Methylobacterium mesophilicum SR1.6/6: one gene and its partner. The protein of the gene in region 1 interacts with the protein of each later gene in a pairwise test. Links are inferred from orthologs where the notes say so. Each region holds a gene or a part of one and is shown on either strand. Other genes may lie near its edges.

What was found.
Region 2: the proteins of MMSR116_RS12575 (region 1) and MMSR116_RS19150 interact in binary tests that used the Escherichia coli proteins (3 or more experiments, as listed by UniProt). The link is inferred for Methylobacterium mesophilicum SR1.6/6 from one-to-one orthologs.

What each region holds. Positions count from the first base shown.
Region 1 is NZ_CP043538.1:2,638,691-2,641,832, forward strand. What follows is about bases 154-2,982. They hold MMSR116_RS12575 (sulfurtransferase TusA family protein), read right to left. Parts: upstream 1,781-2,982; coding sequence 1,526-1,780; downstream 154-1,525. Other genes in these bases: MMSR116_RS12565 (WecB/TagA/CpsF family glycosyltransferase), read left to right, coding at 154-909; MMSR116_RS12570 (NUDIX domain-containing protein), read right to left, coding at 912-1,487; MMSR116_RS12580 (hypothetical protein), read right to left, coding at 1,847-2,182; MMSR116_RS12585 (glutamate--cysteine ligase), read right to left, coding at 2,280-2,982. Also shown: MMSR116_RS12560 (GumC family protein), read left to right, coding at 1-47; more of MMSR116_RS12565, read left to right, coding at 121-153; more of MMSR116_RS12585, read right to left, coding at 2,983-3,142. UniProt on the Escherichia coli protein: Sulfur carrier protein involved in sulfur trafficking in the cell. Part of a sulfur-relay system required for 2-thiolation during synthesis of 2-thiouridine of the modified wobble base 5-methylaminomethyl-2-thiouridine (mnm(5)s(2)U) in tRNA.
Region 2 is NZ_CP043538.1:3,993,026-3,996,120, reverse strand. What follows is about bases 143-2,924. They hold MMSR116_RS19150 (cysteine desulfurase family protein), read right to left. Parts: upstream 2,228-2,924; coding sequence 1,058-2,227; downstream 143-1,057. Other genes in these bases: MMSR116_RS19145 (alpha/beta hydrolase), read left to right, coding at 2,501-2,924; sufB (Fe-S cluster assembly protein SufB), read right to left, coding at 143-988. In the rest of the region: more of sufB, read right to left, coding at 1-142; more of MMSR116_RS19145, read left to right, coding at 2,925-3,095. UniProt on the Escherichia coli protein: Master enzyme that delivers sulfur to a number of partners involved in Fe-S cluster assembly, tRNA modification or cofactor biosynthesis. Catalyzes the removal of elemental sulfur from cysteine to produce alanine.

The DNA of each region.
Region 1 (3,142 bases):
GCGCCGCCACGCGACCGGCCGCCAGCTTCTGGGCCGCCGATGCGTGATCTCGGGAACTTCGGCTTCGGCCTGGATGCGGGGGAAACGCTCGGTCGGGAGGTGTGTACCGTGCGATTGCCCATGCCACTCCCCCTCGCCTCCGGCTCCGCGGAGGCGAGCGCGACCGTCGAGCTGTTCGGCCTGCGGTTCCAGACCGCAGACGCCGCCACGGTGGTAGCCGCGGTGGCGGCCGGGTCCGGCGACGGACCCCGCATGATCGTGACGGCCAACGTCGATCACATCGTCCAGCTCGGCGAGAACGCCGATTTCCGCGGCGCCTATGCCCGTGCGGCAGCGCGCACCCTCGACGGGATGCCCCTGGTCTGGTTGGCCCGCCGGGCGTCCCACCGGCCGGTCCATCGGGTGACCGGCCACGATCTCCTGGCCTGCATCCTCGCCGACCCGCCCGACTTCGCGGGACGGATCTTCTTCGTCGCCTCCCGGCAGGATGCGGCGGACGCCTTGAGCGTCCGCCTCCAGGCCGGCGGGCTGCCGGCCGGGTCGGTGACCAGCGTGGTGCCGCCCTTCGGGTTCGAGGCCGATCCGGATTACAGCCACGCCTTGATCGAGCGGATCCGCGCGCACAACACAACGCTGCTGGTCATGGCGGTCGGCGCTCCCAAGTCCGAGATCTGGGTCGACCGGCATCGGGCCCACCTCGGCGATCCGGTGGTGTTCTGCGTCGGCGACGCACTGAACGTGGCAGCGGGATGCATGTCCCGCGCACCGGGCGTGCTGCAGCGGCTCGGGCTCGAATGGGTCTTCCGCTTCCTGCAGGCGCCGCGCCGGCTGTTCCGCCGCTACTTCATCAAGTCCTGGCGGTTCGTCGGCATCGTGGCCCGTGATCGCGTGGCGCGCTGGGGCGGGTAGCCTCAGCCCCTGTCGGCGAATAGGTCGGGCCGCCGCAACTGCAGCGCGAACAGCAAGGTCAGCGACTTCATGTCGGTGAGCGCGCCCCGTCGGCTCATGGCGGCGAGTTCCGGCAGCGGGATCTCGTGCACGGCGACGGCCTCGCCCTCCGCCGCCAAGCCGCCGCCCATACCAGTGCGGTCGGCCGCGCCGTACGCGGCAAGGAACAGGTCCATCCGCTCGGTGGAGATGCCCGGCATCGACCAGGCGCTGACGACGAATTCGAGCCGGGTCAGGCGCAGGCCCGTCTCTTCCATCGCCTCGCGCCGCGCCTCGTCCTCGGGCGCGCCCTCATCCAGAAGCCCTGCCGGGACCTCGACATGGCTCGGCGGCCCGCCCGCATAGAGGACCGGCGCGCGGAACTGCGAGACGAGGGTGGCAACGCGCCGGTCCGGATCGTAGGGGAGCACCGCCACCGCACGGCCATGATCCTCGATCTCCCGCGACATGCGGGTGCCGTCATTCTGCATCACCTCGGCCACGAGATAGCGCGCCCAGCCTTCGTGCACGAGGCGCACGCCCCCGATCCGTGGTGCCATGCCGTTCCCACCTCACCTTCGCGAGCCTCCGGGATCGTTCAGGAATGCGGCGGCTTCGCGGAGGCGGTGATGCGGAAGCGCAGGCGATCGCCGGACCGCTCCGCCCCGTCGAGCCGGGCGCCCTCCTCGCGCACGAGGTTCGGGATGTCGATCATCGCCATCGGATCCGTGCAGGTGACCACGAGGGTCCGGCCGGCCGGAAGGCGCCGCAGGGCCTTGCGGGCGCGCAGGACGGGGAGAGGACATTTGAGGCCGCTGAGGTCGAGATCGACGCTGTCAGGATCGTCGGCCACCAGAACCTCTCGCGCGCCGGTCCGAGAGCCCCGGCCGCCTTCGACGCGGGCTCGGCGGTGGCCAGCTCACCACACGGAATAGCCGAAGGCCGGGCCATAATACCAATCGGGTGCCGACCAGATGTAGCGCGGGCCATTATAGCCGTACTCGAAGCCCGGTCGCACGACCGGCGCATAGGCGTATCCGTACCCGAACGGCACCGGGTACTGGTACTCGCCATAATAGCTGTAACGCGGCCGTCCCGGGACGAACCCGACCGCACCCCGCCCCTGATGCAGCGGTGCGCCGACGGACCCGCGCGCCGAAGGACCGTAGTACGGCGGATCGGCGGCCAAAGGGGTCTCAGTGTTCAGGACGAGGCCTGTCAGGCCGGCCAGGATGGCGGCGGGGATGCGGGCCATGGGTCGTGTCTTCCGGACGTGCAAGCGATTCGGAACGTTCCAATAGCATGCGGCGTAGGAGATTCGCTGCCGGGACGGCAAACCGATCAGGCGTCGGTCAGAACACGCATTCCGAGAAGGCGGCGCGGACGCAGGAGCCCCAGCGGCCCTCGTAGTCGGCGAGCAGATCCTCGGCCCGCGTCCGTCCGGCGGCGACGATCGCTTCGAGGGACTGGAGGTAGACCGTCTCGTCGCGCCCCTCGGCATCGCGGCGCCCGCGCGCCCGCAGGCCCGACCGCGCGATGGCCAGGGCCTCGGCGGCGACGGCGCCGAGGGTCGTGTTCGCCACCGGAGTCGCGAGCCCGAGCCGCGGGGCGGTCGCCCGCGCGGCCTCGCGGTTCGCCGGGCTCCAGCCCTTCACCAGGTCGAGGGCGGCATCGAGGGCCGATTCGTCGTAGAGCAGCCCGGTCCAGAAGGCAGCCTGAGCGGCGATCATGCCGGGATCGCCGACATCCGAGCCACGCATCTCCAGGAAGCGCTTCAGGCGCACCTCCGGGAAGGCCGTGGAGGCGTGATTGGCCCAGTCAGACACGGTCGCGTACTCGCCCGGGAGCTGCGGTAGCTTGCCGGCCATGAGGTCGCGGAATGAGGCGCCCGAGACGTCGTGATAGGTGTCGCCGCGCTTCACGAAGTACATTGGCATGTCGAGCAGCCAGTCGACATAGGCCTCGTAGCCGAACCCGGCCTCGAACGCGAAGGGCAGCATCCCGGTGCGGTCGCCGTCGGTGTCGCGCCAGATCTCGGAGCGGCGCGACAGGAACCCGTTAGGCCGGCCGTCGGTGAAGGGTGAGTTGGCGAAGAGCGCGGTCGCCACCGGCTGCAGCGCCAGCGACGCGCGCATCTTGCGGACCATGTCGGCCTCGGAGGCGAAGTCGAGGTTCACCTGCACGGTGGCGGTCCGGAGCATCATGTCGAGGCCGA
Region 2 (3,095 bases), 1.4 Mb from region 1 along the record:
CGCGCAGGATGCAGGACGGGTACTTCCAGGTGATCGCCGAGCCGGTCTCGACCTGCGTCCACGAGATCTTCGAGCGGGCGCCACGGCAATCGCCGCGCTTCGTGACGAAGTTGTAGATGCCGCCCTTGCCGTCGTTGTCGCCCGGGTACCAATTCTGGACCGTCGAGTACTTGATCTCGGCATCGTCCAGGGCGACCAGCTCGACCACCGCGGCGTGGAGCTGGTTGTCGTCGCGCTTCGGGGCGGTGCAGCCCTCCAGGTACGAGACGTAGGAGCCCTTGTCGGCGATGATCAACGTGCGCTCGAACTGGCCGGTGTCGCGCTCGTTGATGCGGAAATAGGTGGACAGCTCCATCGGGCAGCGCACGCCCGGCGGGATGTAGACGAACGACCCGTCGGAGAAGACGGCCGAGTTCAGCGTCGCGAAGAAGTTGTCGGTCACCGGCACGACCGAGCCGAGGTACTTCTGCACCAGCTCGGGATGCTCGCGCACGGCCTCGGAGATCGGCATGAAGATCACGCCGGCCTTCTCCAGCTCCTTCTTGAAGGTCGTGGCCACCGAGACCGAGTCGAACACCGCGTCGACCGCGACGCGGCGCTCCGGCGCGATGCCCTCCAGCACCTCGACCTCACGCAGCGGGATGCCGAGCTTCTCGTAGGTCTTCAGGATCTCGGGATCGATCTCGTCGAGCGATTCCGGCCCCTGCCGCTTCGGGGCGGCGTAGTAGTAGATGTCGTTGTAGTCGACCTTGTCGTAGGAGACGCGGGCCCATTCCGGCTCCTTCATGGTCAGCCAGCGCCGGTAGGCGTCGAGGCGCCACTCCAGAAGCCACGCGGGCTCGTTCTTCTTGGCGGAGATGAAGCGGACGACGTCCTCGGAGATGCCCTTCTCGGACTTCTCCATCTCGATCGTCGTCTCGAACCCGTACTTGTACTGGTCGAGGTCGATCGAGCGGACCCGGTCGATGGTTTCCTGCACAGCAGGCATCAGCGTCTCCTAGGCATCTCCGGCGTCAAGGACCGGGAAGCGTCTGTCGGAAAGCGGGGGCTGCGGCGCTCAGGCCGCCTGTCCTCGCCGTCTATATAGGGGCTGCAAGGCCCGTTCGAAGGCGTCGAGGAAGCATGCCACCTCCTCGTCCACCGTGTTCCAGCCGAGGCTGACGCGCAGCGCCCCCCCGGCGAGATCCGCATCCACGCCCATGGCGGCCAGCGTCGCCGAGCGCGCGACCTTGCCCGACGAGCAGGCCGAGCCCGACGACACCGCCACGCCGGCGAGGTCGAGGGCGATCAGGGCCGCGGGCGCGTCGAGGCCCGGGACCGAGAAGCTCAGGGTGTTGGGCAGGCGCGGCGCCCCGGCGGCGAACACCACCGCGTCGGGCGCGAGCGCCCGCACGCCGGCCTCGATCCGGTCGCGCAGGTCCGACAGGCGCGCGGCCTCCTGCCCGAGGGCCTCGCGGGCGATCCGCGCGGCCTCGCCCATCCCGACGATCGCCGGCAGGCACTCCGTGCCGCAGCGCTGCCGGCGCTCCTGGCCGCCGCCGCGCAGGAAGGCGCTCTCCAGCGCGACGCCCTCCGCGAGCACCAGTGCGCCGACGCCCTTCGGCGCCGCGAACTTGTGGCCCGACAGGGTGAGCGCGTCGAGGCCGAGCGCAGCCATGTCGAGGGGGATCTTGCCGGCTGCCTGGACCGCATCGCTGTGGACGAGCGTCCGCCCGTGCGACCGCGCCAAGGCCCCGATCTGCGCCAGCGGCTGGACCGCGCCGGTCTCGTTGTTGGCGGCGTGCACGGAGACAAGCAGGGTCTCGTGGGCCAGGGCGGCAAGACGCGCCTCCAGGGCGCCGAGGTCGATCACACCGTCGGCGGTGACCGGCACTTCCTCGACGGCCGCTTCGGGGAACCGGTGGCCGGACGCGACGCACGGGTGCTCCGTCGCCGCGTGAAGCAGCCGCGTCGGAACCGGCACGCCGCGGCGGCGCAAGGCCCCGGACAGGGCCGCGTTCGCCGCCTCGGTCCCGCCGCTGGTGAAGACCACCTGCTCCGGCCGCGCGGTGACGAGGGCCGCGACGTCGCTGCGGGCGGCCTCCAGCGCGGCCCGGGCGGCGCGACCCTCCTGATGGATCGAGGACGGATTGCCGGGGAGCATCAGGGCGCGCGCCACTGCCTCGGCGACAGCCGGCCGGACCGGCGCAGTCGCATTGTAGTCGAGGTAGGCGCGTGCCCGGCTCATCCGCGTTCCGTTAAGCCCTTTGCTGCGGCGCGTCACAATTCCTTGCCCGCGCACCGGCTCGCCGTGCTAAGGCGCGCCGAGAGAATGAGATCCCGCCGACCGGGCGCGGCCGGCGCGGCAGCCAACGAGACGTATCGGCCGCCTTCTTTAGAACAGTTCTAATCGCCTAGAACTGTTCTAAGAGTGCTTTTATGGTGCGGGCGCGACGAGTCAAGGCTGCTGCGCCGCCGTATCGATCGTCCGGCGGACGAACTCCGGAGTGAGAGACGAGCGATGCCCGAAGTCATCTTCACCGGCCCGGCCGGCCGCCTGGAAGGCCGTTACCAAGCCCCCAAGAAGCGCGGCGCGCCGATCGCCATCATCCTGCACCCCCACCCGCAATTCGGGGGCACGATGAACAATCAAATCGTGTACAATCTTTTTTACACCTTCGCCAATCGCGGCTTTGCAGCCCTGCGCTTCAATTTCCGCGGGGTCGGGCGCAGCCAGGGGTCGTTCGACCACGGCTCGGGCGAGTTGTCCGACGCCGCCGCGGCGCTCGACTGGGTGCAGTCGGTCAATCCGGAGGCGAAGTCCTGCTGGATCGCGGGCGTCTCCTTCGGTTCGTGGATCGGCATGCAGCTCCTGATGCGCCGTCCCGAGATCGAGGGCTTCATCTCCATCGCCGCCATGGCGAATCGCTACGACTTCACCTTCCTGGCCCCGTGCCCCTCCTCCGGCCTGTTCGTGCACGGCTCCGAGGACCGAGTCGCGCCCGCCCGCGAGGTCATGCCGGTGATCGAGAAGGTGAAGACGCAGAAGGGCGTCATCATCGAGCATCAGATGGTCGAGGGGGCGAACCACTTCTTCGACGGCAAGGTCGAGGAAC